Regions from separate parts of the Pseudomonas sp. GW821-FHT07G10 genome, predicted to be linked through region 2. Evidence: predicted binding sites of a transcription regulator. Region 2 holds the regulator's gene; the other holds the start of a gene.

Region 1 (5,955 bases), on a different contig from region 2:
GCTGATGCAGACGATGTCGCCGGCAGCTGCTTCTTCAACGTCGATACGGTGCAGACCGTGGTGACCCATCAGCTTCAGGATACGACCGGTACGCTTCTTGCCGTCGGCGTCGATAGCGACAACCGGAGTGTTCGGCTTGATGCGACCACGAGCGATACGGCCAACGCCGATAACACCCAGGAAGCTGTTGTAGTCCAGAGCGGAAATTTGCATCTGGAACGGACCGTCACGGTCGACTTTCGGCGCAGGTACGTTGTCGACGATCGACTGGTACAGCGGCGTCATGTCTTCAGCCATGTCGGTGTGGTCCAGACCGGCAATACCGTTCAGGGCCGAAGCGTAGACGACTTTGAAGTCCAGCTGTTCTTCGGTAGCACCCAGGTTGTCGAACAGGTCGAAGATCTGGTCCAGAACCCAGTCTGGACGCGCGCCTGGACGGTCAACCTTGTTGATCACCACGATTGGACGCAGGCCGGCTTCGAAAGCCTTCTTGGTCACGAAACGGGTTTGCGGCATAGGGCCGTCTTGAGCGTCAACCAGCAGCAGAACGGAGTCAACCATCGACATTACGCGTTCCACTTCGCCGCCGAAGTCGGCGTGGCCCGGGGTGTCCACGATGTTGATGTGGTAGCCGTTCCAGTTGATGGCGGTGTTTTTCGCCAGAATGGTAATACCGCGCTCTTTCTCCTGGTCGTTGGAGTCCATCACGCGCTCGTCGTTGAGCTCGTTGCGCTCCAGGGTGCCGGATTGACGCAGGAGTTTGTCTACCAGGGTGGTTTTACCATGGTCAACGTGAGCAATGATGGCGATGTTGCGTAGATTTTCGATCACTTGTGTATCTCGATCAGAGGATTCGGTGTGCTGACAAGTCTTGGCAGCGATTTACAGTAGAGTCAGGCCTTGCCGTTACAGCTTGACGGCGGCGTCGGGGGGCCGGTGACGCAGGCCACAGGCATACAGCCCCGGGCTCTTAGCTCGGTCGATAAACGCGCACATTGGCATGCCCCTCACTGAGCAAATGGTGGGCATGCAGGCGACTCATCACGCCTTTGTCGCAATACAGCAGGTACTGGCGAGTAGGGTCCAGTTCCTTGAAACGAGCGTTCAATGCATAAAACGGCATCGCTTGTACCTCGATGCCAGCGAGCTCCAGCGGATCGTCTTCGGCGGCATCCGGGTGACGGATGTCGATGATGATCTGACCGGCCAGCGCCTCACTGACTTCTTCAACCTGCACATCCTGGCCCAATTCGTCGATCACCCGATCGATCGGCACCAGTTTGGCGTTCTCGAGCGCACGCTCGAGCACCGCCATATCGAATTCTTTCTCTTCATGCTCCACGCGCGGACGCTTGGCGTGGGTCTTGGGGTTCACCGAAATGACCCCGCAATACTCCGGCATGTGCTTGGCGAAGTCGGCGGTGCCGATTTCGTTGGCAAGGTCAATGATGTCCTGCTTGTGACTGGCGATCAGCGGGCGCAACACCAGCTTGTCGGTCACGCAGTCGATCACGGACAGGTTCGGCAGCGTCTGGCTGGAAACCTGGGAAATCGCTTCGCCGGTCACCAGCGCATCGATGTCCAGCCGATCAGCGATTCGGGACGCAGCGCGCAACATCATACGCTTCAATACTACGCCCATATGACTGTTATCGACTTTGCCGAGAATTTCTCCCAGCACTTCCTCGAATGGCACACTGACAAATAACACGCGCTGGGAGCTGCCGTACTTCTTCCAGATGAAGTGCGCGACTTCCATCACGCCCAATTCGTGGGCACGCCCGCCGAGATTGAAGAAGCAGAAGTGGGCCATCAGCCCGCGACGCATGATCTGGTAAGCCGCCACCGTCGAATCGAAACCGCCGGACATCAACACCAGGGTCTGTTCGAGGGCGCCCAACGGATAACCGCCGATGCCGTTGTGCTGGCTGTGAATCACAAACAACCGTTGGTCGCGAATTTCCATCCGCACTTCGATTGCAGGCGTTTTCAAGGAAATCCCGGCGGCGCCGCACTGGCGACGCAGCTGGCTACCGACGTATTTCTCGACGTCCATCGAGGTAAATTCGTGCTTGCCGGCGCGCTTGCAGCGCACTGAAAAAATCTTGCCCGGCAAGGCATCACCGAAGTGCTGTTTGCACTTGGCGACGATGTCGTCGAAGTCGCCCAACGGGTACTCGTCGACCTGCAGGAAATGCGCGATGCCCGGCATGCAGCTCAGGCGATCAGTCATATCCTTCAAGGCTTTCGGCTCGCTGACCTGTGTTTCCAGCTCAAGATTGTCCCACACACCGTTCACCACCACCGCCGGGTCCAGATCGCGGAGCACGGCACGGATGTTCTTGGCCAGCTGGCGGATGAAACGCATCCGTACCGGGCGGCTCTTGATAGTGATTTCGGGGAAAACTTTTACGATTAGTTTCATGAAAACAGCGCGCGAGGGGCCAGCCGAAAAAGGGGGGCGCGGATTATAGCGGAAATTGCTCAAGGTTTAACCAGTTAATATACAGATGACCCTTGATGCACTAAAACGGGGCGCCAAGGCTTTTTGACGCCACATTGCAGTGCGAAAAACCCGCGGAATTTCCCGCGCTCACCTATATATGCGTGAGTTTGGGGCGAAAAACCCAAGTCGGGGCACTGGCATGCAATTTGCTCCCTTGTGAGGCAGGTTGCCTTGGCAGAGTATTCGCGCCGGCATCACCCACATTCTAAGGGCACTCCACTACCAGCCCGAAGCCACCCGGAGGACACTATGTCGAAGTCGGTTCAACTCATCAAAGATCATGACGTCAAATGGATTGATCTGCGCTTCACTGACACAAAAGGCACTCAGCACCACGTGACCATGCCGGCCCGTGATGCGCTGGATGAAGATTTCTTCGAAATCGGCAAAATGTTCGACGGCTCCTCCATCGCCGGCTGGAAAGGCATCGAAGCCTCCGACATGATCCTGCTGCCGGACGACTCTACCGCCGTTCTCGATCCGTTCACCGAAGAGCCGACCCTGATCCTGGTCTGCGACATCATCGAACCTTCGACCATGCAAGGTTATGACCGCGACCCACGCGCCATTGCCCACCGTGCCGAGGAATACCTGAAGTCCACCGGTATCGGCGACACCGTATTCGTTGGTCCTGAGCCAGAATTCTTCATCTTCGACGAAGTGAAGTTCAAGTCCGACATCTCCGGCTCCATGTTCAAGATCTTCTCCGAACAAGGTTCGTGGATGTCTGACCAGGACGTCGAAGGCGGCAACAAAGGCCACCGTCCAGGCGTCAAAGGCGGCTACTTCCCGGTTCCTCCGTTCGACCACGACCACGAAATCCGTACCTCCATGTGTAATGCCATGGAAGAAATGGGCTTGGTCATCGAAGTTCACCACCACGAAGTGGCGACTGCCGGCCAGAACGAAATCGGCGTCAAGTTCAACACCCTGGTAGCCAAGGCTGACGAAGTTCAGACCCTGAAATACTGCGTACACAACGTTGCCGACGCTTACGGTCGCACCGCGACCTTCATGCCTAAGCCGCTGTACGGCGACAACGGCTCGGGTATGCACGTTCACATGTCCATCTCCAAAGATGGCAAGAACACCTTCGCTGGCGAAGGTTATGCCGGCCTGTCCGACACCGCCCTGTACTTCATCGGCGGTATCATCAAGCACGGTAAGGCCCTGAACGGCTTCACCAACCCGTCGACCAACTCCTACAAGCGTCTGGTCCCAGGCTTCGAAGCTCCAGTAATGCTGGCCTACTCGGCTCGCAACCGTTCCGCTTCGATCCGTATTCCTTACGTGTCCAGCCCTAAAGCTCGCCGTATCGAAGCTCGCTTCCCGGATCCAGCAGCCAACCCGTACCTGGGCTTCGCTGCACTGTTGATGGCTGGCCTGGACGGCATCCAGAACAAGATCCACCCAGGCGATGCTGCTGACAAAAACCTGTACGACCTGCCGCCTGAAGAGGCGAAAGAGATCCCACAAGTTTGCGGCAGCCTGAAAGAAGCCCTGGAAGAGCTGGACAAAGGTCGTGCGTTCCTGACCAAAGGCGGCGTTTTCAGCGACGACTTCATCGACGCTTACATCGCCCTGAAAAGCGAAGAAGAAATCAAAGTACGTACCTTCGTACACCCACTGGAATACGAGCTGTACTACAGCTGCTAATCCGGTAGCGCTCGCGCAAGCGGCGTAACAGAGGCCTCCTTCGGGAGGCCTTTTTTGTGGGCGCGATATACGCCAGAGAGCTCATACTGACATCGCACCGCGATGCCTTCATCAAACGGATGTCCAAGCGCCGGGAAATCGGGCCCTCATCGATCACCCCCAGTCGGGTAACGCAAAAACGTGTCCAATTGACACAGGGTAATCCCAAGCCAGTGAACCCGAGCGATACCACCCCACAGCCAATGACAAGGAAAGCCAAAGAAGAAAAGAGCAGCATCTTTTCATTCTTCTAAACGCCGCCCATGTTTGCGCACTATATTGGTGCAATGAATTGCACCCCACCCACTTATCAACCCATTTTGGTTCAAAAATACCCGGAGAAGCTGGCAGAACGCCACGCAATCGAGCTTCAAACGCCTGTTTCAGGGGTTTAACGCTTCTTTTCGGAGCCTTGGTTTGGTTTTTGCATTTTCCTCATATCAGCGCTATATCCGCGCGCGCAATCCAGGACCGGCCTCGGGTTGTATTGCTTCAAAAGAGGTCACCATATACTCATGACCATCAGCGACACACTGCACCGCTTGCTACTCGACAACCTGACCACCGCGACCATTCTGCTCAACGCGGACCTGCGCCTTGAGTACATGAACCCCGCGGCGGAAATGCTGCTGGCCATCAGCGGCCAGCGCAGTCATGGGCAATTTATCAGCGAGCTGTTCACCGAATCGGCCGAAGCCCTGAACTCCTTACGCCAGGCCGTCGAGCAGGCTCACCCGTTCACCAAGCGCGAAGCGATGCTCACCGCGCTGACCGGCCAGACCCTGACCGTCGATTACGCCGTGACGCCGATCCTCAGCAATGGCGACACCCTGCTGCTGCTGGAAGTCCACCCGCGTGACCGCTTGCTGCGAATCACCAAGGAAGAGGCTCAGCTGTCCAAACAGGAAACCAGCAAGATGCTGGTGCGCGGCCTGGCCCATGAGATCAAGAACCCACTGGGCGGGATTCGCGGCGCCGCACAGTTGCTGGCCCGCGAGCTACCGGAAGAAAGCCTCAAGGATTACACCAACGTCATCATCGAAGAGGCCGATCGCCTGCGCAACCTGGTGGATCGCATGCTCGGCTCGAACAAACTGCCGTCACTGGCGATGACCAACATCCATGAAGTGCTCGAGCGCGTGGGCAGTCTGGTGGAAGCAGAAAGCCAGGGCTGCATCACCTTGGTGCGCGATTATGACCCGAGCATTCCTGACGTATTGATCGACCGCGAACAGATGATCCAGGCAGTACTCAACATCGTGCGCAACGCCATGCAGGCCATCAGCAGCCAGAACGAACTGCGCCTGGGCCGGATCAGCCTGCGCACCCGCGCGATGCGTCAGTTCACCATTGGCCATGTGCGCCATCGGTTGGTGACCAAGATCGAAATCATCGACAACGGCCCGGGCATCCCCGCCGAATTGCAAGAAACCATCTTCTTCCCGATGGTCAGCGGTCGTCCGGACGGTACCGGGCTGGGCCTTGCCATTACTCAGAACATCATCAGCCAGCACCAGGGCTTGATCGAATGTGACAGCCATCCTGGCCACACCACGTTCTCGATCTTTCTGCCACTGGAACAAGGAGCCCCATCGACATGAGCCGTAGTGAAACCGTGTGGATCGTCGATGACGACCGTTCTATCCGTTGGGTTCTGGAAAAGGCCCTGCAACAAGAAGGCATGACCACCCAAAGCTTCGACAGTGCCGATGGCGTGATGAGCCGCCTGGCTCGCCAGCAACCGGATGTGATCA
Region 2 (5,955 bases):
AGGGCATTGCCACTTACAAAGGCGACGTCATCATCACCCAGGGCTCGATGAAGATCACCGGCAATACCGTGACCATCACTCGCACCCCGGCAGGTGAAATCGACGTAGTGACCTCGGTGGGCAACCTGGCTTACTTCGAACAGCTGCAAAAGGCGACTGATCCAAAGCCTGTCCAGGCTTATGGCGTGACCATTCAGTATCACGCCGCGCAAAACCGTATCGTGCTGATCGACAAGGCCAAAGTGATCAACGACGGCAACACCACCGAAGGTGAGAAAATCGTCTACGACACCGTCAAACAGGTCGCTAACGCCGGTCGCGCCACCGGCAACAAGGTCACCCAGCAACGTCCGCGGGTCGACATGGTGATCCAGCCGAAAAAGAAAACTGACGAGCAGAAGGCCCAGTAATGGCAACTCTGAAAGCTCAGCATCTGGCCAAGAGCTACAAGAGCCGCCAGGTCGTGCGTGACGTCAGTCTGTCCATCGACAGCGGCCAGATCGTCGGCTTGCTCGGTCCTAACGGTGCCGGCAAGACCACCTGTTTCTACATGATCGTCGGGCTGGTCCAGGCCGATCAGGGTCGCGTACTGATCGACGACCTGGACGTCAGCCACCAGCCGATGCACGGCCGCGCACGGGCTGGCATCGGCTATCTGCCGCAAGAAGCATCGATCTTCCGCAAGCTGTCGGTTGCCGATAACATCATGGCCATTCTTGAGACCCGCAAGGAACTCGACAAGGCCGGGCGTCGCCAGGAGCTGGAAAGCCTGCTGCAGGAATTCCACATCAACCATATCCGCGATAACCTCGGCATGAGCCTCTCCGGTGGCGAACGTCGTCGCGTGGAAATCGCCCGAGCCCTGGCCACCGCACCGAAGTTCATCCTGCTCGATGAACCGTTTGCCGGTGTGGATCCGATCTCGGTGGGAGACATCAAGCAGATCATTCATCACCTGAAGGCAAAGGGCATCGGCGTGCTGATCACAGACCACAACGTCCGTGAAACCCTGGATATCTGCGAGACCGCCTACATCGTTAACGACGGTCAACTGATCGCCGAAGGCGACTCCGCCACCATCCTGGCCAACGAGCTGGTCAAGGAAGTGTATCTGGGCCATGAGTTCCGCCTGTAAGCGCTGAGGTGTTGGGCAAGTCGTCAGAGCGCCGCTATCAATAAAACCCTATAAATTTTATTGTTACCGCGCTTTAGGCAAACACGCGCCCTCAGGTGTTCAGCCAATAGTCAGAGCGCCAGTAGCAATAAGATCCTGTAAATTTTTATTGTTACCGCGCTCTAGGCAAACACTTCAGTTTCAGGCATATAATTTGCTTATGTTTGGCGCTTCGGCGCCCTGTAGTGGATGGCGCATGTGCGCCGGCAAATAAGGTGTTAAGCCCCTGCCATGAAACCATCGCTAGTCTTGAGAATGGGCCAGCAGCTGACGATGACACCGCAGCTGCAACAGGCCATCCGCCTGCTCCAATTGTCGACCCTGGACCTGCAACAGGAAATTCAGGAGGCACTGGAGTCCAATCCGATGCTCGAACGCCAGGAAGAAGGCGACGACTTCGATAACACCGACCCTCTGGCCGACAACGTCGAGCAGAAAGCCAATACCGATGTTCAGGAACCCTCTTACCAGGAAACCGCCCCGACGGTGGATAACCTCGAGGAAGGCGACTGGAACGAGCGCATCCCCAACGAATTACCTGTCGACACCGCCTGGGAAGATGTTTACCAGACCAGTGCCAGCAGCCTGCCGAGCAACGATGACGACGAGTGGGACTTCACCACCCGCACATCGGCCGGTGAGAGCCTGCAGAGTCATTTGCTCTGGCAACTGAACCTGGCACCGATGTCCGATACTGATCGCCTGATCGCCGTTACCCTGATCGATTGCATCAACAATCAGGGCTACCTGGACGAAACTCTTGAGGAAATCCTCGAAGCCTTCGACCCGGAACTGGACGTCGAACTGGACGAGATTGAAGCCGTCCTGCACCGCATCCAGCAATTCGAACCCGCCGGTATCGGTGCGCGCAACCTCAGCGAATGCCTGTTGCTGCAGCTGCGTCAAATGCCAGCCAAAACACCTTGGCTGACCGAGGCTAAACGCCTGGTCACCGACTTCATCGACCTGCTTGGCAGCCGTGACTACAGCCAGCTGATGCGCCGTATGAAGCTCAAAGAGGACGAACTGCGGCAGATCATCGAGCTGGTGCAAAGCCTCAACCCGCGCCCAGGTTCTCAAATCGAATCCAGCGAAGCCGAGTACGTCGTCCCCGACGTCATCGTACGCAAGGACAACGAACGCTGGCTGGTGGAGTTGAATCAGGAATCCGTGCCGCGCCTGCGGGTCAACCCGCAGTACGCCGGTTTCGTGCGCCGGGCCGACACCAGCGCCGACAACACCTTCATGCGCAACCAGTTGCAGGAAGCGCGCTGGTTCATCAAAAGCCTGCAAAGCCGCAACGAAACCCTGATGAAAGTCGCCACCCAGATCGTCGAGCATCAACGGGGCTTTCTCGAGTACGGCGACGAGGCGATGAAACCACTGGTGCTGCATGACATCGCCGAAGCGGTCGGCATGCACGAATCGACAATTTCCCGGGTCACCACCCAGAAATTCATGCATACCCCGCGCGGCATCTACGAACTGAAATATTTTTTCTCCAGCCACGTAAGCACCTCTGAAGGCGGTGAATGCTCGTCTACAGCGATCCGCGCGATCATCAAAAAACTGGTTGCAGCGGAAAATCAGAAAAAGCCGTTGAGTGACAGCAAGATCGCTGGTTTACTGGAGGCACAAGGCATTCAGGTAGCCCGTCGCACCGTCGCCAAATACCGCGAATCCCTTGGGATCGCGCCTTCGAGCGAACGTAAGCGTTTGATGTAACGGGCCACGCCACAGCGTTCCAGTGGCAGGCATTTCTGCCTGCCGCTTTATGCACTGGCAACGAAGGAGAAGCTGTATGCAAGTCAACATCAGTGGACACCAACTGGAAGTGACCGAACCCCTGCGCATCTACATCGGCGAAAAACTCGAACGATTGGAAAGGCATTTCGACAAGATCACCAATGTGCAAGTCACGATGACCGTCGAAAAGCTGAAGCAGAAAATTGAAGCTACCTTGCATATCCCCGGCAATGAAGTGGTCGCCAACGCCGAGCATGACGACATGTACGCGGCAATCGACGCACTCACCGACAAGCTGGATCGCCAACTCAAAAAGCACAAGGAAAAGACCCAGAGCCTCCTCCAGGGCGCAACAGGTCGTTAACACTCCCAACCCATGATTCGACTTGAAAACATCCTGACCCCCGGCCGTTCTTTGGTGAACGTGCCGGGCGGCAGTAAAAAGCGCGCCCTCGAGCAAATTGCCAACCTGATCAGCCGCGAAGTGCCGGGTCTGGAGATGCAAGATGTCTTCGAGAGTCTGATAGCCCGTGAAAAACTTGGTTCAACCGGTTTTGGCAACGGCATCGCCATTCCCCACTGCCGCCTCAAAGGCTGCGAATCGCCCATCAGTGCCTTGATGCACCTGGACGCCCCCATAGATTTCGACGCCATCGATGGTGCTCCGGTCGACCTGCTGTTTGTCCTGCTGGTCCCGCAAGCCGCTACCGATGCGCATCTGGAACTGCTTCGGCAAATTGCCAGCATGCTTGATCGCAAGGAAGTGCGCGAAAAACTTCGCAGCGCCGCAACTAATGAAGCCCTGTACCAGGTTGTCCTGGACGAGCAGAACGGTCATTAATCATGCGCTTGATCATTGTCAGCGGCCGATCCGGCTCCGGTAAAAGCACCGCCCTCGATGTATTGGAGGACAACGGTTACTACTGCATCGACAACCTGCCGGCCGGCCTGCTTCCGGAATTGGCCGAACGTGCGTTGATTCACACTGAACTGGCGCAACCGCTGGTTGCGGTTTCCATCGACGCCCGTAACTTGCCCAGCCATCTGTCGCGCTTCCCGGAGCTTTTGGAAGAAGTGCGCAGCCGGCACATCCAATGCGACGTGCTGTATCTGGACGCCGACGAGGAAACCCTGCTCAAGCGATTCTCGGAAACCCGTCGACGCCACCCCCTGAGCACCGCCAATCGATCGCTCGCCGAAGCCATTGATGATGAAACCAACCTGCTTGGGCCGATTGCCGACCTCGCTGATCTGAAGCTCAACACCACCCATCTGAACCTGTATCAACTGCGCGATACCATCAAACTTCGCCTGCTGAACCAGCCGGAGCCGGGCACGGCGTTCCTGGTCGAATCTTTCGGCTTCAAACGCGGAATGCCGGTCGATGCTGACCTGGTATTCGATGTGCGCTGCCTACCCAATCCATACTGGAAACCGGAGTTGCGCGATCAGTCCGGGCTGGACCAGCCGGTTGCCGAGTATCTGGCTGCTCAGCCGGATGTCGAAGAAATGTTCCAGGATATCTCTGCGTATCTGCTGAAATGGCTGCCCCGCTTTGCCGCCAGCAACCGCGCCTACGTCACCATTGCCATTGGCTGCACCGGCGGGCATCACCGCTCCGTCTACCTGACCGAACGTCTGGGCCAGGCTCTACAAAAGTCCCTGAAGAACGTCCAGGTTCGCCACCGCGACCTAAGCTAAAGGATTCACACCGCGATGCCCGCTCTGGAAATTGAAATCATCAACAAGCTGGGTTTACATGCCCGAGCATCTGCCAAGTTTGTCGGCGTAGCAGGTCAATATCCCTGCCAGATAAAAGCCGGACGTACCCCTGAATCCATGGTCGATGGCAAAAGCATCATGGCCATGATGATGCTCGCTGCCGGTAAAGGCACCAAAATCCATCTGTGCACTGAAGGCGAACAAGAACAGGAAGCGCTGAATGCGCTGGTTGCGCTGATCAATAACTTCTTCGACGAAGGCGAATAAAAGCTCGGCGGCCCGAGCCTTCGGCGGCGCCTACGCAAGCGCGGTATCCATGACCATCATCAGACAGAACCCGATACACAGCCCCAGGCTGGCCAGCTTGTCGTGGCCATTGCACCGTGACTCCGGGATCACCTCGTGAGTCACCACCAGCAGCATCGCGCCTGCAGCCAACGCCAACCCCAGTGGCAAGAGCAACTCGGCCAGACTCACCAGCCAGGCACACAACAACGCGAAGACCGGCTTAACCAAACCTGAAGCCGCGCCGACCAGGAACGCCTTGACCCGCGACATCCCTGCCCCGGCTAATACCAAAGCGATCACCAAACCTTCCGGCACATCCTGTAAAGCGATGCCCATGGCCAGACTGTCGGCGTCGGGCATCCCACCGCCGGCAGACACGCCGACCGCCATGCCTTCCGGGATGTTGTGAGCAATGATGGCAAATACAAATTGCCAGATCCGCGGAGCAATCACCGGATGCTCCTACAAAAAAAGGCGCGCCTCCCATTGGGTGACGCGCCTTCGCTTGAAGCTGCGGTCGTTTAGCTACCGGCCACTGTCATCCGCTCGATCAGCACTGACCCCGTACGAATATTGCTGCGCAATTCCAGGTCATTACCAACGGCGATGATCTGCTGGAACATGTCACGCATGTTGCCGGCGATGGTCACTTCTTGCACGGCGAACTGAATCTCGCCGTTTTCCACCCAGAAACCCGAGGCACCACGGGAATAGTCGCCAGTCACCATGTTCAAGCCCTGACCCATCAATTCGGTGACCAGCAGCCCGCGCCCCATGCGCCGCAGCAACGCAGCCTGGTCTTCATCGCCATGGCTAACGAACAGGTTATGCACGCCACCAGCGTTGGCGGTGCTCGGCATGCCCAGTTTGCGACCGGAGTACGTGCCCAGCACGTAAGAAACCAAATGACCGTTCTCGACGAAAGGTTTGGCGTAAGTTGCCAGACCGTCGCCATCGAAGGCCGAACTGCCCAGGCCACGCATCAGGTGTGGCCGTTCATCCAGGGTCAGCCATTCAGGGAACAG

Evidence for each region. Region 2 encodes sigma-54, which starts transcription at its own class of promoters, with help from an activator protein. Its sites were predicted from a motif close to ANTGGCATNNANNTTGCTNT; they were not measured.
Region 1: the regulator sigma-54 is predicted to act here: its motif matches at 2,640-2,659, upstream of glnA (glutamate--ammonia ligase).

The regions. Positions count from the first base shown of each region.
Region 1 is NZ_JBWKQB010000001.1:168,000-173,954, reverse strand. It holds gene typA (translational GTPase TypA) at 1-831, opposite strand, end outside; gene thiI (tRNA uracil 4-sulfurtransferase ThiI) at 971-2,425, opposite strand; gene glnA (glutamate--ammonia ligase) at 2,756-4,162, shown strand; gene glnL (nitrogen regulation protein NR(II)) at 4,717-5,802, shown strand; gene ntrC (nitrogen regulation protein NR(I)) at 5,799-5,955, shown strand, end outside.
Region 2 is NZ_JBWKQB010000004.1:18,511-24,465, reverse strand. It holds gene lptA (lipopolysaccharide transport periplasmic protein LptA) at 1-410, shown strand, start outside; gene lptB (LPS export ABC transporter ATP-binding protein) at 410-1,135, shown strand; gene AC07O1_RS07640 (RNA polymerase factor sigma-54) at 1,406-2,899, shown strand; gene hpf (ribosome hibernation-promoting factor, HPF/YfiA family) at 2,976-3,284, shown strand; gene ptsN (PTS IIA-like nitrogen regulatory protein PtsN) at 3,297-3,761, shown strand; gene rapZ (RNase adapter RapZ) at 3,764-4,621, shown strand; gene AC07O1_RS07620 (HPr family phosphocarrier protein) at 4,637-4,909, shown strand; partial or broken gene AC07O1_RS07615 (ZIP family metal transporter) at 4,940-5,392, opposite strand; gene pmbA (metalloprotease PmbA) at 5,452-5,955, opposite strand, start outside.